One region of the Pseudomonas cerasi genome, then DNA from elsewhere that is predicted to be linked to it. Evidence: riboswitches for the same ligand, from Rfam matches in the RefSeq annotation. Region 1 holds a riboswitch; each other region holds the start of a gene.
What was found. Region 1 has a riboswitch for cobalamin ahead of PI739_RS20575 (CbtB domain-containing protein). Riboswitches for the same ligand answer to the same signal wherever they lie in the genome.
Positions count from the first base shown of each region.

Region 2: another riboswitch for cobalamin. It lies ahead of cobO (cob(I)yrinic acid a,c-diamide adenosyltransferase); the one in region 1 lies ahead of PI739_RS20575 (CbtB domain-containing protein).
Region 3: another riboswitch for cobalamin. It lies ahead of PI739_RS21060 (ABC transporter substrate-binding protein); the one in region 1 lies ahead of PI739_RS20575 (CbtB domain-containing protein).

Region 1 covers NZ_JAQJVM010000003.1:1,122,280-1,129,228, forward strand. Annotated here, with positions in the region: gene cobN (cobaltochelatase subunit CobN) at 1-1,396, opposite strand, end outside; gene cobW (cobalamin biosynthesis protein CobW) at 1,400-2,464, opposite strand; cobalamin riboswitch at 2,584-2,805, opposite strand; cobalamin riboswitch at 2,864-3,078, shown strand; gene PI739_RS20575 (CbtB domain-containing protein) at 3,178-3,360, shown strand; gene PI739_RS20580 (CbtA family protein) at 3,371-4,093, shown strand; gene PI739_RS20585 (cobalamin biosynthesis protein) at 4,071-4,520, shown strand; gene cobM (precorrin-4 C(11)-methyltransferase) at 4,553-5,302, shown strand; gene PI739_RS20595 (indolepyruvate ferredoxin oxidoreductase family protein) at 5,390-6,949, opposite strand, start outside.
Region 2 covers NZ_JAQJVM010000002.1:513,752-520,700, reverse strand. Annotated here, with positions in the region: gene PI739_RS11530 (C40 family peptidase) at 1-326, shown strand, start outside; gene PI739_RS11525 (PQQ-dependent sugar dehydrogenase) at 491-1,819, opposite strand; cobalamin riboswitch at 1,939-2,152, shown strand; gene cobO (cob(I)yrinic acid a,c-diamide adenosyltransferase) at 2,244-2,855, shown strand; gene PI739_RS11515 (cobyrinic acid a,c-diamide synthase CobB) at 2,881-4,176, shown strand; gene bluB (5,6-dimethylbenzimidazole synthase) at 4,173-4,823, shown strand; gene cbiB (adenosylcobinamide-phosphate synthase CbiB) at 4,820-5,728, shown strand; gene cobD (threonine-phosphate decarboxylase CobD) at 5,721-6,725, shown strand; gene PI739_RS11495 (cobyric acid synthase) at 6,722-6,949, shown strand, end outside.
Region 3 covers NZ_JAQJVM010000003.1:1,247,641-1,254,589, forward strand. Annotated here, with positions in the region: gene PI739_RS21040 (AraC family transcriptional regulator) at 1-494, shown strand, start outside; gene PI739_RS21045 (response regulator transcription factor) at 502-1,176, opposite strand; gene PI739_RS21050 (phosphatase PAP2 family protein) at 1,197-2,099, opposite strand; gene pmrG (lipopolysaccharide core heptose(II)-phosphate phosphatase PmrG) at 2,066-2,761, opposite strand; cobalamin riboswitch at 3,078-3,276, shown strand; gene PI739_RS21060 (ABC transporter substrate-binding protein) at 3,407-4,420, shown strand; gene PI739_RS21065 (FecCD family ABC transporter permease) at 4,417-5,439, shown strand; gene PI739_RS21070 (ABC transporter ATP-binding protein) at 5,436-6,227, shown strand; gene PI739_RS21075 (peptidase U32 family protein) at 6,333-6,949, shown strand, end outside.

The DNA.
Region 1 (6,949 bases):
GCAGTTCGTTGAACGCCGCCAGGTATTCCTCCAGCGCCATGCTCTGGTGACACGGGCGTTGGTCGATACTGTCCAGATCATTGGTCACGCCGCCGAGCAGTTGCTGGATCAGTTCAGTGCCAGTGTCCGGCAACGGCGCCAGCGGATAGCCCTCTGCCTGCATGGCGCGCAGGATATTCAGCGCCGCAGCAGGCGTATCGAGCCCCACACCATTGCCGATCCGCCCGTCGCGAGTCGGGTAGTTGGCGAGGATCAGCGCCACGCGCTTTTCGCCATTGGGCAGGCGCGCAAGCTCGATCCAGCGCCGCGCCAGTTGCGCGACGAAATCCATCCGGTCCGGCTGGGCGCGGTAGCAGACCACGTCCGACTGGCTGCGCTCACTGCGCCAGGCCAGGTCCTTGAAGCTGATCGGCCGGCTGATGATCCGTCCGTCCAGCTCCGGCAAGGCAATGTGCATCGCCAGATCACGAGCGCCAAGGCCCTGTTCGCTGGCCTGCCAGGCAGGCTCGTTGTCCTGCGCGCAGATGGCCTGAATGACCGGCACGTTGCGCCGAAACGGCCGCAGATGCGGCGCTTCCGGACTCGACTGGGCAAAACCGGTGGTATTGAGGATCAGCTCGGTTTCAGCCTCATCCAGCCAGTCCTCCACCTGAGTGAAACAGCCGGGCTCCTTGAGGCTGGCCACGGCTATGGGCAGCGGGTTGATGCCTTGCGCCTGCAAGCGCACACAGAACTCATCGATGAAACCGGTATTGGCGGCCTGCAGGTGCGAGCGATAGAACAGCAGCGCTACCACCGGCTGCTCGGCAAGCCAGTCTGCCTGCCAATCGGCAAGCTGCGCGCTTGCCAAACGCGGATGGTAGATCGCCATGCGCGGCAACGGCGCGGGCTCGACCCAGGAATAATCGCGGTCCAGCCAGCGACTGGCCATGCAGTTGTACAGTTGCAGCGCGTTTTGCAGGCCGCCCTGACGCAAAAACTGCCAGAGTCGGTCGCGCTCTACGGCAGGCACGGTGCTCAAATCACTCAGCTCTGGATCAGGGCGGTCATCACCCGGCACCAGAATGACCTGAACGCCGCGTGCCGCGAGCTCCATCAGCCGCTCGACGCCGTAGCGCCAGTAGCCAATACCGCCGTGCAGAGAAATCAGGATGACCTTTGCGTGACGCAGCACTTCATCGACGTACAGGTCGACAGAGGCGTGATTCTGGACCTGCATCGGGTTGGCCAGACGCAGGCTGGGGTAGTCTTCGGGGAGCTGCCGGGCAGCTTCGGCCAGCAGCGCCAGGCTGGAGTCGCCGCTGCAGAGAATCACCAGCTCGGCCGGGGTCTGGCCCAGATCGGCAATATTGTCGTCAGGTACGAAACCGCCGGGCTGGGTTCTCAGTAAATGCATGGGTCAGCCGGCAATCGCAGCGTTGAGTTGCGCTTGCAGGGCTGCGGCATCCAGCTCCTGACCAATCAGCACCAAGTGTGTGGCACGCTCTTCATCGGCACGCCAGGCGCGGTCGAAGTGCTTGTCGAAACGCGTCCCGACACCTTGAATCAGCAGGCGCATCGGCTTGCCGGGAATGGCCGCGAAGCCCTTCACACGAAGAATGCCGTGCTGCACCACCAACTGATTCAGTGCATCGAGCAGGACTTTCTCGTCAGCTTGCGGCAGTTTCAGGGATATCGAATCGAACGCGTCGTGATCGTGGTCATCATGATCGTCATCGTCGTGGTGATCATGGTGGGTCTTGCGCGCATCGATATGCAGTTCGGACTCGGCACCGACACCCAGCAACACGCTGATCGGCAGGCGACCACTGCTGGCTTCGATCACCTTGACGGCAGGCGGCAACTCTTCGGCAACTTCGGCACGCACCGTCGCCAGACCTTCGGCGTCGATCATGTCGGCCTTGTTGAGGATCACCAGATCAGCGCTGGCCAGTTGATCGGCAAACAGTTCGTGCAGGGGCGACTCGTGGTCCAGGTTGGGATCAAGTTTGCGCTGCGCATCGACCTGATCAGGGAAGGCAGCGAAAGTACCAGCCAGTACCGCCGGGCTGTCGACCACCGTAATCACCGCATCGACCGTGCAGGCGTTGCGGATTTCCGGCCATTGAAAAGCCTGGACCAGCGGCTTGGGCAGCGCCAGCCCCGAGGTTTCGATCAGGATATGGTCCAGATCACCACGGCGCGCGACCAGTTCGCGCATGACCGGGAAGAACTCTTCCTGCACGGTGCAGCACAGGCAGCCGTTGGCCAGTTCGTACACCCGGCCGTTGGCTTCTTCTTCGGTGCAGCCGATCGTGCACTGCTTGAGGATTTCTCCGTCGATGCCCAGCTCGCCGAACTCATTGACGATGACCGCAATGCGCCGCCCTTCGGCGTTGTCGAGCATGTGCCGCAACAGGGTGGTCTTGCCCGAGCCGAGGAAGCCGGTGACGATGGTGACGGGAAGCTTGGCCAGTGTTTTCATCAGGTGCCCTTTGGCAATGCGGCGGGCAAACAGGACGAGAACCGCATGCAGGACACGCAGATCGGATCGCCACCGGATCACCCCGCCCGGTTGTAGTGAGAATTCTCCAGGGCCGCAGCATGTGCGGCCCGTTCGAGGCAGGTCTCCTGGCTCACGGCGGCGTGCGGCAGGCAGTGAGAAACGCCGACACGCATTCATCGCGCCTTCCCGCCGCAGCAGTGGCTGTGCAATGAACATGACCGTTTACAGTTGCGGGGGCAGCTGCGGCTTGTACCGCATTCCCGTCTTAGCTCCACTGGGTGATGTTTTACCCAGGGAGAACCTCGAGTCAGCAAGGCTACGCAGTGACTGCAGACAGGTCAATCGTTCAGATTGACGCTGCCCTGCCGCCCATGCTCTCCTGTGCGCCTTGTTTCGGGTGCCCCTCACGGGGTGAAACGGGAAACCGGTGCGCTCGCGTTGTCGAGCAAGTCCGGTGCTGCCCCCGCAACGGTAAGCGAGAGTAGGTCTGATCCACTGTGCCGCTGGCATGGGAAGGTGACCTTGCAGGCTTTGACGCACTGACGTCCTGGCCCCTCGCGAGCCCGGAGACCGGCCCGATATGCTTGCAATGACAAACCCGCGGTGGGCGGGCGCAGTTGAAACCTCCGGCATCTGCCGGCAGGCTCTTTTGCGCGTTGCCCACTTGCCGATTACCAACAAGAGGGAACGCCATGTCGACCATCAGCAGCCACGCCGCCGCGCCCAGCTCCACACGCACTCAACGCCTGACAGCCGCCATCAGCGCTGCGCTTCTCGGCGCCTGCCTGGTGTACTTCGCCGGTTTCTCGCACATCGCGGCCGTGCACAACGCGGCACACGACACCCGTCACAGCGCTGCCTTTCCTTGCCATTGAGGGCCACACAATGTTCAAGCGAATCGCCTACACCGCAGGTTTCACCGGCCTGCTCGCCGCCCTGCTGCTGACCCTGCTGCAAAGCCTGTGGGTGGTGCCGCTGATCCAGCAGGCCGAGACCTACGAAAACGCGCCTGCCGAGCAACTGCATCAGCACACGGACGGCGCGTTGGCCGAACACAGCCATGCCCATGAAGAAGCGGCCTGGGAGCCCGAAAACGGTTGGCAGCGTGTGCTGTCCACCACCGGCGGCAACCTGGTGGTCGCGGTGGGCTTTGCGCTGATGCTTGCCGGGCTTTACACCCTGCGGGCACCGGGTCGCACCGTGCAAGGCGCATGGTGGGGGCTGGCCGGTTTTGCCGTGTTCGTGCTGGCCCCGACCCTTGGCCTGCCACCCGAACTGCCAGGCACGGCCGCCGCCGAGTTGAGTCAGCGTCAGCTATGGTGGCTCGGCGCTGCTGCGTCGACTGCCGTCGGGCTGGCCTTGCTGGTGTTCGGCCAGAACTGGCTGCTCAAAGCACTGGGTGTGGCGATTCTGCTGGTCCCGCATGTGCTTGGCGCGCCACAGCCGCTGGTCCATGAAAGCCTGGCTCCCGAGGCTCTGGAATCGCAGTTCATGATGGCCTCGCTGCTGACCAACGCGCTGTTCTGGGTCGCTCTGGGATTGATCAGTGCCTGGCTGTTCCGCAAAAACGATGTGCACGCCGACCATGTCGACCTGCATCAGGCCTGATCCAGTTACCCTTCAACCCGGCGCACCTCTGGTCGCCGGGCTGGGCTGTCGGCGCGGCTGCTCGGCTGCGCTGTTGCGCGATCTGCTTGAGCAAAGCCTGCAGGCACTTGAGCTGGACATTGCCCGGGTGACCGCGCTGGCGTCCATCGACCTGAAACAAACCGAGCCCGGTCTGCTTGAGCTGGCCGGGCAACTGGCAGTGCCACTGGTATGCTTCAACGCCGCGCAACTGGTAGCGTGGGAACTGCACCTGACGCACCGCTCTGCGCAGGTCTTCCAGAGCACTGGCTGTCATGGCGTCGCCGAAGGCTCGGCCCTGGCACTGGCGGCGCAACTGGGAGACGGTACGGCCACGCTGCTGATAGAACGACAGAAAAGCGCGCAGGCCACATTTGCCTTGGCAATCAGCCCTGCGCACAGCGGATAATCTCCCCGCGCTCATTCACCCCGGAGAATTCATTGACTGTCTATTTCATCGGCGCAGGCCCTGGCGATCCGGAGCTGATCACCGTCAAGGGACAACGCCTGATTCGCAACTGCCCGGTCATTATCTACGCAGGCTCGCTGGTCCCCCTCGCTGTGCTGGAAGGTCATCAGGCCGTGCAGGTGACCAACAGCGCCGAGCTGCATCTGGAGCAGATCATCGAGCTGATCAAGCGCGCACACGCACAGGGCCAGGATGTCGCACGCGTGCACTCCGGAGACCCGAGCCTGTATGGCGCTATCGGCGAGCAGATCCGCCATCTGCGCGAACTGGGCATTCCGTTCGAAATCATTCCGGGAGTGACCGCGACCGCTGCCTGCGCTGCATTGCTGGGCGTCGAGCTGACCCTGCCGGACGTTTCGCAAAGCGTGATTCTGACCCGCTATGCCGACAAGACCTCAATGCCCAGCGGCGAGGAACTGGCCAGTCTGGCCAGCCATCGGGCAACGATGGCGATTCATCTGGGGGTGAACAACCTGCAGCGGATCGTCGAAGAGCTCGTGCCACATTACGGCGCCGACTGCCCGATTGCCGTGGTGCACCGCGCCAGCTGGCCGGATCAGGACTGGGCCGTTGGCACGCTGGCGGATATTCAGGAAAAGGTACAGGCCAAGGGCTTTCGCCGTACAGCGCTGATTCTGGTCGGACGTGTGCTTGCCGATGACACCTTCAGCGAGTCCTCGCTGTACCGCGCCGGGCATGCCCACCTGTTCAGGCCGGTGTAGTCAGTACCTCTACGCGGCACGACGATCGCATTGCGTAATGAAAAGCGTGCCAACGCTGAGCTGGCACGCTGATTGGTATTGCCCTCCTCAGGCAGCCGCCTCATACAGCTTCGGCGCGGCCACTTCGCCGCTTTCCAGGCTCTTGCGCAGAATATCGGCCTGCACGGCAGCTGCTTTCATGGCGCTTTCCTTGATGTAGCCATAGCCGCGAATGCGTTCCGGCAGGCGTGCCAGACTCAAGGCGGTGTGGCGATTCTGCGCCTGAAGGTGCTGCAGGATCAGTTCGACATCGCTGACATAGCGATCAATCAGCGCCCTCTCCTGCTGACGCTCAAGGCTGCGACCGAACGGATCGAGCGCCGTACCACGGAGAAATTTGAACGCCGCCAGCACATCGAAAGCGCGCAGCATCCACGGGCCAAAGCTGCGTTTGCGTGGCAGGCCCGTGTGCGGGTCGCGCTTGGCCAGCCACGACGGTGCCAGATGAAACTCCAGTCGATAGTCACCTTCGAACTGCGCCTGCAACTGGCGGGCAAACTCGCCGTTGCTGTACAGCCGCGCCACTTCGTATTCGTCCTTGTACGCCAGCAATTTGAAGTAATTGAACGCCACAGCCTCGGTCAGCGTCGGCTGCTGACCGGGGAACGCCCGCGATTCGCTGTCGCGTACGCGTTGCACCAACGCCAGATAGCGCTTGGCGTAAGCCGCGTTCTGATACTGCTTCAAGGCATCGACGTTGCTCTGGATACGCTGATCAAGGTCCATCGGTTGCGGCTCGCTGACCTTGTCTTGCGGATTGACGAAGGCCTCCACGGCGGCGGGATCATGCGCGGTACGACGGCCCCAGAGAAACGCCTGCTGATTCAGGTTGACCGCAACGCCGTTGAGTTCGATGGCCTTCTCGATGGCCGCCGAGGTCAATGGAATCAGGCCCAGCTGGAACGCATAGCCGAGCATGAACAGGTTGCTGGCGATGCTGTCGCCCATCAATCGGGTGGCCAGCGAGGTGGCTTCGACAAAGTGGGTCTTCGCCGCGCCGACCGCCTCGATGATGGTCTGCTTCATGGCCTCGGCCGGGAACACGGCATCCGGATTGCGCGTGAACTCGGCGGTCGGTGTTTGCTGGCTGTTGACCACCGCATGGGAAATCTTGCTGTCGAGCTTGGCGATCGCATCCGGGCCGGCAGCCACCAGCAAGTCACAGCCGAGCAGCAGGTGCGCTTCACCGGCGGCGATACGCACGGCGAACAGATCCTCCTGGCGCGCGGCAATGCGGATATGGCTGACCACCGGACCGAATTTCTGTGCCAGACCGGCCTGATCAAGCACGCTGCAGCCCTTGCCTTCCAGATTCGCGGCATAGCCCAGCATCGCGCCGACGGTGGTCACCCCTGTGCCGCCGACACCCGGCAGGAGAATATTGAACGGCCTGTCGAGCGACGGCAGTGCCGGTTCTGGCAGACGCGCGAACGCCTCGACCTGCTTGGGCAACACAGGCTTGCGCAGTTTGCCGCCATGCACCGTAACGAAGCTTGGGCAGAAACCCTCGACGCAACTGAAATCCTTATTGCAGGCGCTCTGATCGATTTCGCGCTTGCGCCCCTGTGCCGTTTCCTTGGGCAGCACAGACAGGCATCCGGATTTCAC
Region 2 (6,949 bases), on a different contig from region 1:
TCGATTGCAGCGGTCTTATAGGTTATGTCTATCGTGACGCGGCTGGCATTTCCCTGCCACGTTCCACGCGCGAGATGATCGTGATGGGCGCACCGAATATTCGCCGCGAGCAACTGCAGTCAGGTGATCTGGTGTTCTTTGCCACGTCAGGTGGTTCGCAGGTGTCGCATGCGGGGATTTACGTGGGCGAAGGCCGCTTCGTGCATGCGCCGGCCACCGGTGGCACGGTCAAGCTCGACAGCCTCGACAAGCCTTACTGGCAGAGAGCCTACCTCAACGCCAAGCGCGTGATTCAGCCGTCCAGTCTGGCGCAGAATCGGCCTTAGGCAGGAACCGCTGATCAGCGGCTCCCCCCAGCTCCAGCCTCAGGATCGGACGCAGAGCGTCCAGAAAGGCGTGTCCACGCTGGAGCGTGGCACGCTGGGGATCGCCGTAGCTGTGTCGGCCTCTTCGCGAGCAAGCTCGCTCCCACAGGAATCACCGCTCGGCGTTACTGAGCAGTCTTGGTTGATGTCACGCGCCAGATCTTGTTGCCGACATCGTCGGCCACCAGCAAACCGCCGCGCTGGTCATTGACCACGCCAACCGGACGGCCCATGGCTTTTTCATCCTTGTTGAGGAAGCCGGTCAACACATCGACCGGTGTGCCGTTGGGTTTGCCGCCACTGAATGGAATGAACACCACCTTATAGCCGCTGTGCGGTTTGCGGTTCCATGAGCCGTGCTGGCCAATGAACAGGCCTTCGTTGAACGGTGCAGCCAGTGTCTTGCCGTCAGCGAACACCAGGCCCAGCGAAGCGGTGTGCGGACCGACTGCGTAATCCGGGGCAATCGCCTTGGCGACCAGTGCCGGGTTCTGCGGCTTGACGCGCTCGTCGACATGCTGGCCGTAGTAGCTGTAAGGCCAGCCGTAGAATGCGCCGTCCTGCACCGAGGTGACGTAGTCAGGCACCAGATCGCTGCCGATCTCGTCGCGCTCGTTGACCGCCGTCCACAGTTTGCCGGTCTTCGGCTCCCAATCCATGCCGTTGGGGTTGCGCAGGCCCGACGCGAAGATCCGGTGGTTGCCGGTGGCCGCGTCCACTTCCCAGATCGCCGCACGACCCTCTTCCTTGTCCATGCCGTTTTCGGCCACGTTGCTGTTGGAGCCCACGGTCACGTACAGCTTGCTGCCATCCTTGCTGGCGATGACATTCTTGGTCCAGTGGTGATTGAGCGTGCCGCCCGGCAGGTCGACCACCTTGGTCGCCTGCGCGCTGATCGAGGTCTGCCCTGATTCATACGGGAAGCTGATCAGGCGATCGGTATCGGCGACATACAGCTTGTTGCCCACCAGGGTCATGCCGAACGGCGAATTGAGGTTTTGCAGGAAAACCGTGCGCGTCTCTGCCACACCGTCCTTGTCTACGTCGCGCAGCAACGTGATGCGGTTGGCGCTGGGCACACCGGCACCGGCGCGGCCCATGACTTTTTCCATCACCCAGCCGCGAATGCCTTTGGAGTCATCCGGTTTGGCGGGCGAATTGGTTTCTGCGACCAGCACGTCACCGTTGGGCAACACATACAGCCAGCGCGGGTGGTCGAGGTTTTCGGCGAACGCAGCCACTTGTGTGCCCGGCGCGGCGACCGGCTTGGCGCCTTTTTCCCAGCCTACGGCAGGGGCGATGTTGACGGTCGGGATCAGCGTCTTGTTGGGCTCCGGCAGCTTGGGCGAGGGGCCTGTTCCATCCGAGACTTGCAGTCTCGAAGACTCGCCGCAGGCAGCGAGGCCGCCGGCGACCAGAAGCAACACTGCGTAGTGGGGGCTGAGTTTGAACATTGTCGATCTCCATTAACAAGGGCATGGTCCAGTAACTGATAGAGGCACCGCCAACCCGCTAGGTTCAATCACGTTCCGCGGCGACGGTGTCGATTGACGCTCCCGGTCCAACCCTCTACCCTTCGCGGTTTGTTTCAGGTGCTCTGCAATCCCCGATTGGCAGAGTGAAACAGGGAAGCCGGTGTGGGTCGACAGATCCGATCCCGGCGCTGCCCCCGCAACGGTAAATGAGTCAAGGCTGTGCCTGACGCCACTGTGTTTCGACATGGGAAGGCGCGCAGCCGGGGTGACCCGCTCATGAGCCCGGAGACCGGCCTGAATCACTCAATGACATCACGGAGGGTGATGTTCTGTGCAGGGCGTTGCCGTGCTGTCCAGTGCTGTCCTTCCGTCTGTTGTCGCCTGCCCCGAGCGGAGAACCCAGATGAACGAATCCCCCGAACGCGACGAACGCCATCTGGCGCGCATGCAGCGCAAGAAAGCCGTCATGGACGAGCGTATCGCCAGCTCGCCCAACGAGTGCGGCCTGCTGCTGGTATTGACCGGCAATGGCAAGGGCAAGAGCAGCTCGGCATTCGGCATGCTCGCCCGCGCCATGGGCCACGACATGCAGTGTGGTGTGGTGCAGTTCATCAAGGGCCGCAACAGCACGGGCGAAGAAATGTTTTTCCGCCGTTTCCCCGAGCAGGTGCGCTATCACGTAATGGGTGAGGGCTTCACCTGGGAAACCCAGGATCGCCAGCGCGACATCGCCGCCGCCGAAGCCGCCTGGGCCGTGTCTCAGGAAATGCTTCGCGATCCGGCCATTGGTCTGGTGGTGCTCGACGAACTGAACATCGCCCTCAAACATGGCTACCTCGACCTTGAACAAGTGCTCAGCGACCTGCAGGCACGTCCGCCGATGCAGCATGTATTGGTGACTGGCCGCGGTGCCAAAGCCGAATTGATCGACCTGGCCGATACCGTTTCCGAGATCGGCGTGGTCAAGCACGCGTTTCAGGCCGGTATTCGTGCGCAGAAAGGTATCGAGCTGTGAACCCTTCATCATTGAGCGCATTGCAATGAGAGCCCCGCGTGATTGTCCGGCGGTATTGATCGCTGCGCCTGCCTCCGGGCAAGGCAAAACCACGGTGACCGCTGCACTGGCACGCTTGCACCGCAACCAGGGGCGCAAGGTCCGGGTGTTCAAGTGCGGCCCGGACTTTCTTGACCCGATGATTCTTGAGCGGGCCAGTGGTGCGCCGGTCTATCAACTGGACATGTGGATGGTCGGTGCCGATGAAAGCCGTCGCCTGTTGTGGGAGGCGGCTGACGAGGCGGACCTGATTCTGATCGAAGGGGTCATGGGGCTGTTCGACGGCACGCCGTCGAGCGCCGACCTGTCCCGGCATTTTGGCGTGCCGGTACTCGGTGTGATCGACGGCACGGCCATGGCGCAGACGTTTGGCGCACTGGCGCTGGGCCTGGCGCGCTATCAGCCTGATCTGCCGTTCGCCGGCGTGCTGGCCAATCGCGTCGGCACGGTACGCCATGCGCAGTTGCTGGAGAACAGCCTGACCGAAGGCCTGCGCTGGTACGGCGCACTGTCCCGGGAAGTCGGCTTCGAATTGCCCAGCCGTCATCTGGGGTTGGTCCAGGCCAGTGAGCTCAATGATCTGGACGTGCGTCTGGACATGGCTGCTGCGGCGCTGGCCAGCACCTGTGAAGTGGCTTTGCCGCCGGCCGTGACCTTTACCGCGCCCGACCCGGTTCATGTCGAACCGCTGCTGCGCGGCGTACGCATTGCCATCGCACGCGATGAAGCCTTTGCCTTTCTGTATGGCGCGAGCCTGGAACTGCTGAGGAACATGGGCGCCGAGCTGAGTTTCTTCTCGCCGGTCCATGATCGCGAGCTTCCCGAGGCCGACAGCCTGTACCTGCCCGGTGGCTACCCGGAGCTGCACCACGTGGCGTTGGCCGCCAATGGCACAATGCAGGCTTCGATCAGGGCTCACCATATTGCCGGCAAGCCGATTCTTGCCGAGTGCGGCGGCATGCTCTATTTGCTCGAAGCCCTGACCGATGTCGAGGGCGTGCGCGCCGAACTGGTCGGCTTGCTGTCCGGTGAAGCGGTCATGCAGAAGCGTCTGGCGGCGCTGGCCTTGCAGGCCGTCGAGCTGCCCGAGGGCACGCTGCACGGCCATACCTATCACCACTCGCTGACCAGCACCGAGCTGCAGCCGATTGCGCGTGGCGTCAGCCCCAATGGCGGGCGCGGCGCAGAAGCGGTCTATCGTTTGGGTCGTCTGACCGCGTCCTACGTGCATTTCTATTTTCCTTCCTGCCCCCGGGCGATTGCGGCGCTGTTCAAACCATGACCGAGCAAGCGTTCAGCCCCGAAGAGCGGGCTGCGGTGTACCGCGCTATCGCCGAACGTCGCGACATGCGCCACTTCATCGGTGGTGCGGTCGCGCCCGAGCTATTGGCGCGCGTGCTCGAAGCTGCGCATCAGGCTCCCAGCGTCGGGCTGATGCAGCCGTGGCGCTTCATCCGCATCAGCGATCCGCTATTGCGCGGCAGGATGCAGGCGCAGGTAGAGGAGGAGCGTGTTCGTACCGCCGAGGCGCTGGGGGAGCGAACCGACGAGTTCATGAAGCTCAAGGTCGAAGGCATCAACGACTGCGCAGAAGTGCTGGTCGCCGCGCTGATGGAAGGGCGTGAGCAACACATTTTCGGGCGTCGCACCTTGCCCGAAATGGACATGGCATCGCTGTCCTGCGCGATCCAGAACCTGTGGCTGGCATCGCGTGCAGAAGGCCTGGGCATGGGCTGGGTGTCGCTGTTCGACCCCGAGGCATTGGCCGAACTGCTGGGCATGCCTGACGGCGCGAAGCCGCTGGCGATCATTTGCCTGGGGCCGGTCAAGGAATTCTATCCTGCGCCAATGCTGGTGATGGAAGGCTGGGCGCAGGCGCGTCCGCTGCACGAGCTGCTGTACGAGAATCAATGGGGAGTGAATCAATGAGTGTGGCGCTGTTGAGCGTCGCCGGGGTCGCGCTGGATGCGCTGCTCGGTGAGCCAAAACGATGGCATCCGCTGGTGGCGTTCGGCAACTTCGCCAATCGGGTCGAGCAGCGTTTCAACAGTGGCGGCCGTGGCTGGCGCAGTCACGGCGTTACCGCCTGGGTCATCACCGTTGTGCCGCTGACGCTGCTGGCCACGCTGCTGAGCTGGTTGCCTGGCGTGGGCTGGCTGTTCGAGATTCTGGCGCTGTATGGCGCGCTGGGCATGCGCAGTCTGGGCGAGCACGTTCAGCCGGTGGCGCAAGCGCTGCGCAGTGATGATCTGGTTGAAGCACGTCAGCGGGTCGGTTATCTGGTCAGTCGCCAGACCACTGAGCTGGACGCTACCGAAGTCGCCCGCGCAGCCACCGAGTCGGTGCTGGAGAACGGTAGCGATGCGGTGTTCGCAGCGTTATTCTGGTTTGTCGTGGCCGGTGCGCCCGGCGTGGTGCTGTACCGGCTGAGCAATACGCTGGACGCCATGTGGGGCTATCGCAACGAGCGCTTTGAGCGTTTTGGCTGGGCTGCGGCGAAGATCGACGATCTGCTCAACTATATTCCCGCACGTCTTGTGGCATTGACTTACGCCTTGTTGGGCAAGACCCGACTGGCGCTGCGTTGCTGGCGCACACAGGCTCCGGCCTGGGACAGTCCGAATGCCGGTCCGGTGATGGCCGCTGGCGCAGGCGCGCTGGGTGTCGAACTGGGTGGCGCGGCGATCTACCACGGCGAGTTGCATCAGCGTCCGCAACTGGGTGAGGGTGCGCCTGCCGACGCGGACTCGATCGATCGCGGCTGGCAACTGGTGCAGCGCGGCGTCTGGTTATGGCTGCTGGTCATCTGCGTGGCGGCTGAATTTTATGCTTGAGCACGGCGGGCGGTTGCGCGCGGCGGCGCAGCATTACGGTATTCAGCTAGCCGACTGGCTGGACCTGTCCACTGGGATCGCGCCCTGGTCGTGGCCCATCCCGGAGATTCCGACGCGTGCCTGGGCGCGGTTGCCCGAGACCGACGATGGTCTGGAAGCGGCGGCCTGCGCGTATTACGGTGTGTCCCGGTTATTGCCGGTGTCTGGTTCGCAGGCCGCGATTCAGGCACTGCCGCGGGTGCGCAGCGGGGGGCGAGTTGGCGTTCTGTCGCCCTGCTACGCAGAGCACGCGCATGCCTGGCGCAAGAACGGTTTCGTGGTCCGTGAGGTGGGTGAGCAGGAGGTCGACTACTTCCTCGACAGCCTGGACATACTGGTAGTGGTCAACCCCAACAACCCGACCGGTCTGCACCTGAGCGCCGAGCGCTTGCTGGAGTGGCATGCACGACTGGCCGAGCGCGGTGGCTGGCTGGTCGTCGATGAAGCGTTCATGGATAACACGCCGGGCATGAGCCTGGCGGCCGAAACGGGGCGCAGCGGGCTGATCGTCCTGCGTTCGTTCGGCAAGTTTTTCGGCCTGGCTGGCGTGAGGCTCGGTTTTGTCATGGCCGAGCCGGTGCTGTTGAGGATGCTGGCGCAGGAAATCGGCCCCTGGTCGGTCAGTGGGCCAACCCGGATCATCGGTCAGGTGTGCCTCAGTGATCAGCAGGGGCAGGCGCGTCAACGTGAGCGCTGTGACCAGGCCCGCGACCGGCTGGTGGCGTTGCTCGACCGCTACGCTCTGACCCCGCAAGGCGGCTGTGCGCTGTTCCAATGGCTGGTGACCCCTGAGGCGCAGACGCTCTATGAGTTTTGTGCGCGGCGCGGCGTGCTGCTGCGTCTGTTCAAGGGTGACACCTCCGAGTCGTCCAGTCTGCGTTTCGGTCTGCCCCGCGACGAGGCCGACTGGCTGCGGCTGCACGATGTTCTGCTTGAATACCGCAAGGAATACCCATGAGCACGCTGATGGTACAAGGCACCACCTCCGATGCCGGCAAAAGCACTCTGGTGACGGCCCTGTGCCGCTGGCTGACTCGTCAGGGCGTCAGGGTCGTGCCGTTCAAGCCGCAGAACATGGCGCTCAACAGCGCGGTGACTGCAGACGGCGGCGAGATCGGCCGCGCGCAGGCCGTGCAGGCGCAGGCGTGCTACCTCGAACCGCACACCGACATGAACCCGGTG
Region 3 (6,949 bases), 130 kb from region 1:
ACATCGAGCAGTACTGGGTTCATCTGGGCGAAAACACGGCATTTGGCCGCCCGCTGAACATGATGCGCCTGCCCAGGCATTACCTTACCCATGCCTGGCCTGGCGCATCGCCCATTGCCGTGCAGGTCGCGCAGCAGGAAGCCGACGGGCAACTCGCCGCGCTGGGCATGTCGTTCAGCCTACTGGACCGCTTGCACCAGCACCTGCGTGAACATGTGCGACAGGCCACCAGCCTGGAACAGGTCGCTCACGCTTTCGCCATGAGCCCGGCCACGCTGAAGCGCAAGTTGCACAAGCACGGCACGCACTTTCAGGCGCAGCACGACCTGGCGCGCAAGCACGTCGCGTTGTACCTGTATCAGATCAAGGGGATGAGCAACGAAGCTGTGGCGGACTACCTGAACTTCAACGACCCGGCCAATTTCCGCCGCTCATTCAAACGCTGGACCGGCAGCACACCGACCCTGATCCAGCGCCTGTTCAACTTCGAATGAGTCCGCCTCAGCGCTGCGCGCACAGCTTGTAACCCAGGCCATGGGCCGTGTGCAGCAACGGCGTGTCGTGCCCGCCATCCAGTACCCGCCTGAGCACATGGATGTTGCTGCGCAAACTGCTGCTGTTCGGGGCATCACGGCCCCAAAGCGCCTCTTCCAGCTCGGCCCGCTTGACGATATGCGGGCTTTTGCGCATCAGCAGTTCCAATAGCTTCATGTTGGTCGGGTTGAGCTTCAAAGGCACGCCTTTGCGGGTGACCTCCAGGGTGTCGAGATCGAACTGCAGGTCGGCAACCACCATCATCCGGTTGTCCTGGCGCTGCCGTCGGCTAACGATCGCTTCTACCCTGGCGAGCACTTCGGACATTGCAAACGGCTTGGTGATGTAGTCGTCGGCCCCCACCTTGAAACCGGTGAGCCGATCATCCAGTTCATCGCGCGCGCTGAGCATCACAATCGCGACTTCCGACTTCGAATACTGGCGCAGGCTGTGGCAGATCTGGTTGCCGTCGATGCCGGGCAGCATGATGTCGAGAATGATCGCATCGAAGCGTTTCGACGCGGCCAGATGCAGCCCGCTCAGGCCGTCCAGCGCCCCTTCTACCGCATGCCCCCTGAGCTCGAAGAATTCCAGCAGGTTATCGTGGATATCACGATGGTCTTCAATAACCAGAATGTTCATTGCCGCGCCTTGTTGTTGTTCTACCCGGCCGACCGGGAACCTGTCGCCAGTGCGTCTGCAGGTCGAGTGACGAATGCATCAGGTTTGTTGACGGCCAACGCCTGGCGAATCGGCTGTTGCAACCTCGATCGGCCATAGAAGCACAAGGCAACCAGCAACGTGCTCAGCCACACCACAATACCTGCCCAGAAGGTGTGCGACATGAAGTGCCAGCCTTGCAGCACCCGCGTGGTGCCGTAAATCATCCCGAGCAGCAGAATGGTCGCCAGCAGAGTATTCGAATGCCGCCAGCAATAGCGACGAGCCACGAAGTATAGGGCCAGCAGACTGAACGCGCTTGACGCGTGACCGCCCGGCCAGCATCGCCCGGCGCCGGCCTCGTGCAGCAGGTTGAAGTTCCTGAACCACTCGATGTGCGCCTGACTGCCACCGTACAAGGTAGTCTCGACAGGACAGTAAACGCTGGTATGGCTTTTCAGGTAATGGATCATAGCGGTGCTCAGCGCAAAGGCAACGATGACGAAAAAGAAGTCCAGCCGGTGCCTGCGTGCAAAGCGCAGGAAGGTGCCCAACCGAGAGCCCGTCAGCCGCCTCGCGAGGCGCGAATCATCATATTTTTCCAGCAACGGCCAGACAAAGGACAGCATCGCACCAATGATCGCCAGCTCTCCGGTCCAGTTCGGAAGGATCCGCGCCCATCTGTGCGTGATGTTCTCGAACAGATGGCTCTGGCCGATGGGAAACACCCCGGCCGTCGAATCGAAAAACAGGTCACTCAGTTGCCGGTCGATCGTGGTCAGGTCGAAGGTGACGAAGACCAGTAACGCGAAAAACACCGGTACACCCAGGTTGATGCCGTAGAACCGCAGCCTGGCGCTGGAAGATGTCGTCAATTGAATTGCTCGCTGTTGAGGTTTGCCCATTGCCCGGCATTCAGGGAGCCGAGGATTTTCGGCGGATGGCTGCCGTCTATTTTTACGAAAAACGCTTGGGCGTACTCACTGGAGCGCTCGCCGCCAGGTACGCCGACCTTGCGCTCGAACTGATCGATGCAGCCACTGTGGGTCACCAGCACCATGTTCTCGCCGCTGACCTTGTGGGCCTGCACCGCTTTCATGAAGCCGCTGTCACAGTCGTTGATCCAGTCCTGGCCAGCCACCGCGTGCCCGGCCAACAGTTGCGCAGTCTGTTGCGTGCGGGTCTTGGGGCTGGCGATAATGCGCGCGTGGTCCATACCCATTTTCTGCAACCCGGCGCCCACCGCCAGAGCGGCGTCGCGGCCGTTGGAGGTAATGCCGTCGGCGTCGCTCATGCACGGGTTGCTCGAGCGGTCACAGCGTTCGGCGTGGCGAATCATCACCACCACATTGCCTTGCCGCCAGTGCTCGCGAAGGCCGGAAACGCTCAGGTTGCTGCCGACCCCCAGGTCCACCACATGCACGCCTGAGAACGCCGAGTAGAACCATGCACAGATAGCCGTCAGCACGACGGCAACGGACATCGATACGATGTGCCGATGCAATTTGTAGCGCTGACTGGTGCCCGAACGGGGAAGTACATTCTTGTTGATTATCGTGTCGGTCAAGGGACCACTCCTGCCATGAACCTATGTGTGGCGTTGACCCAGGGAGTGCCCGAGGTCTGTGCCGCTCCCGTGCAGGCAAGATAGGTTCAGCATCGTCCCGATGCGGTGAAGAAGATGTGAAAAACGTGTTGTGGCCCAGCGCCATGTTTTTCACGCGAACGCTCTGGAATGGGCCTTTGCGGTTTTACGGACGTGAACATGAAGATAATTTAAGCGTTTTTCCCGAAAGTTCAGTGCCCATCGGGACGGTTTTGGACCCACAGACCGTGTGCTGCAGCAGCTGTGCGCAAAGGATTAGCCACTAAAACGCTTATCGTTTACCATGCCGCGCGTCGGTTTCCGAGAGGAACTAACAGGGAATTCGCACGCCTTTCTCACCAGGCGAAAAACGAAACTGCCCCCGCAACTGTAGGCACCGAGCCTGCTCCATGACTGCCACTGGATCGTGATCCGGGAAGGCCGGAGCCTGGCGATGACGTGTCAGTCAGGAGACCTGCCGACCCGCTTCAATCCACTAACCGGCGGGGTGTCCGGGAAGGACATCCGCACGCGTCGGCATTTCCTGTCGTGCCCGGTGATCATCCGGGGATGTGTTTCCTGATGTGCATTGCGCCCTGGCACCTGCTCCAACGGAGACCGCATTTCATGTCGCTGCCCCGCCTCGCCGCATTCGCTGCCAGCCTGACGCTGTCCACCCTGGCCCTCGCCGCCCCCACTCAGTACCCGCTGACCCTTGAAAACTGTGGCGCGACCCTGACCTTCCAGCATGCGCCGACCAAGGCTGTCACCATTGGCCAGGCCGGCACCGAAATGCTTTACGAACTGGGCCTGGGCGACAGACTGGTCGGCACTTCCCTGTGGTTCAACAATGTATTGCCACGCTTCAAGGCGCAGAACGACAAGGTCGAGCGCCTGGCCGACAACGAGCCCAGTTTCGAGGCAGTGATTGGCAAGCGACCGGAACTGGTGGCCGTGCAACTGGAGTGGATGGTCGGCAAACAGGGCGTGGTCGGCACCCGCGAGCAGTTCCATGACCTGAAGATACCCACCTACATCCTGCCGTCCGACTGCGAAGGCAAGGACAATCTGGTCGGTGCCGATGGCACACGCCTGGAGCCGTTCCGCATCGACACCATCTACAAGAGCATCGAGCAACTGGCGCAGATTTTCGATGTGCGGGATCGCGGCGACGCGCTGGTTGCCGACCTCAAGGCCCGCCTGAGCGCAGCGATCGCCAACGTCCGGCAGAACAAGGCCAATGACGTCTCGGCGCTGTTCTGGTTCTCCAGCTCCGACCTCGCCAGCGACCCTTTCGTGGCCGGCCGCAAAGGCATTCCGGACTTCATGCTCAACAGCCTGGGCATGCGCAATATCGTTCAGTCCGACGAGGAATGGCCGACTGTGGGCTGGGAAACCATCGCCAAAGCCAACCCGAGCATTCTGGTCATCGCGCGCATGGATCGCCGCCGCTTCCCGGCCGACGATTACCTGAAAAAAATCGAATTCCTCAAGACCGACCCGGTGACCCGCAACATGGACGCGGTCAAGCATGACCGGATCGTGATCATCGACGCCGAGGGCATGCAGGCGGGCCTGCGCCTGTTCACCGGGTTCGAGGAACTGGCTGACGCCGCCAACCGTTTCAACGCTGCCAAATGAGATTGCCGATAGCGTTGGTTCATGTGCTCTGGGTCTCGGCAGTGCTGGTGCTGGCGATCATGATCGGAGCCGCGATCGGCGAAACCTCGATCAGCCTGAACGTGGTTTTCCAGGTGCTGGCCAACAAACTCTGGGGCGCTGGCTATGTACTCGACCCTATAGACGAAGGCATCGTCTGGAACTACCGGCTGACCCGCGCCATTGTCGCGGCGGCCTGCGGGGCCGGGCTGGCGATCTGTGGTGTGGTGTTGCAATCGTTATTGCGCAACCCGCTGGCAGACCCGTATCTGCTGGGGATTTCCGCAGGGGCTTCGACCGGCGCGGTACTGGTCGCCATTCTGGGCTTTGGTGCAGGTGCGATCTCAATGTCGGCAGGCGCCTTTGTCGGGGCCGTGGCGGCGTTTTCGCTGGTCGCCCTGCTGGCGCATTCCTCACGCGGCACTACGGCAGCCGGGCAGATCATTCTGGCCGGGATCGCCGGGTCGCAACTGTTCAATGCCCTGACCTCGTTTCTGATCACCAAATCGGCAAGCTCCGAGCAGGCACGCGGCATCATGTTCTGGCTGCTGGGTAACCTCAGCGGTGTGCGCTGGCACTCGGTCTGGCTGGCTGTGCCGACAGTACTGGCAGGCCTGCTGGTGTGCCTCTGGCACCGGCGAGCGCTGGACGCGTTCACCTTCGGCAGCGACTCGGCGGCATCACTGGGGATCGCGGTACGGCGCGTGCAGATCATCCTGATCGCCAGCGCTGCGCTGGTCACCGCGGTGATGGTCTCGATTGTCGGCTCCATCGGCTTCGTCGGGCTGGTGATCCCGCACGCGGTGCGGATGCTGGTCGGTGTCCGGCACGCCCGGCTGGTGCCGTTGAGCGCCTTGAGCGGCGCACTGTTTCTGATCGCTGCCGATATCCTTTCGCGCACCCTGATCAAGGGGCAGGCGCTGCCGATCGGGGTGATTACCGCACTGATCGGCGCACCGGTCTTCGCTTTGATTCTTATCCGGGGCAACAGCACGCGATGAATGCCTTACCTCATCCGCTCAGTGCACCGGTACTCGGTTGTTCCGGTCTGGGTTATTCGGTACGTGGCGCAGCGCTGCTGCGCGATGTCGACCTGAGCATTGCCGCAGGTGAAACCCTGGCCGTGGTCGGTCCCAACGGCTCGGGCAAATCCACCCTGCTCAAGCTACTGGCCGGTATTCAGAAGCCGGTCAGCGGCTCGGTCAGCCTGGGCGGGCGAGCACTTGAGGCCTTGAGCCGCAGGGACGTGGCGCGCCTGCTGGCGGTGGTCGAGCAGCAGGCTGAAACCAGCGACGCCGTGACCGTGCTGGATGCCGTCGAACTGGGCCGCACGCCCTGGCTGTCGGCACTCGAGCCGTGGAGCTCCGAGGACGATGCAATCGTTCGCCAGGCGCTGCAGGATGTGGACATGCTGCACCTGAAAAAACGCGCCTGGCACACCTTGTCCGGTGGCGAGCGGCAACGTGTTCACATCGCCAGGGCGCTGGCGCAACGGCCGCAGATCCTTCTGCTGGACGAACCGACCAATCATCTGGACATCCAGCATCAACTGACCATCCTCGGCCTGGTCAGGGCCCTGCCGGTGACCACCGTAATTGCCCTGCACGATCTGAATCAGGCGCTGGACTGCGACCGTGTGGCGGTCATGGAAAAGGGTCGGCTGGTCGCGCTGGGTGCGCCGCTCGAGGTACTGACTCCGGAACGCTTGCTGAGCACCTTCGGCGTGGTGGCGCACTGGCTGACAGACCCCAGTGACGGGGCGAAGATTCTGCGCCTGCGCTCGCGCTGAACCACGCCGATGGTCAGTCCGGCACCTGCTGCCATCTGCAACAGGTGCACCGCGCGGTCTGTGGCACTACAATGCGCGCTTTGCCCGCAGCCGGATCCCGTTGCCATGTCGTTACCCAAGCACCACCTGGAATTGCTCAGCCCTGCACGGGATGTGACCATCGCCCGTGAAGCCATCCTGCATGGTGCCGATGCGGTGTATATCGGCGGGCCGAGCTTTGGTGCGCGGCACAACGCCTGTAACGAGGTCAGCGACATTGCCGAGCTGGTCAAATTCGCGCACCGCTACCACGCGCGGATCTTTACCACCATCAACACCATCCTCCATGACGACGAGCTGGAGCCCGCGCGCAAGCTGATTCACCAGCTCTACGACGCCGGCGTGGATGCGTTGATCGTGCAGGACCTCGGGGTGATGGAGATGGACATTCCGCCCATCGAGCTGCACGCCAGCACGCAAACCGATATTCGCACCCTGAGCCGGGCGAAGTTTCTCGATCAGGCCGGTTTCTCGCAGCTGGTGCTGGCCCGGGAACTGAATCTGCAGGAAATCCGCGCAATCGCCGATGAAACCGATGCGGCCATCGAATTCTTCATCCACGGCGCCCTGTGCGTGGCGTTCTCCGGGCAGTGCAATATTTCCCACGCGCAAAACGGCCGCAGCGCCAACCGTGGCGACTGCTCGCAGGCCTGCCGCCTGCCGTACACCCTCAAGGATGATCA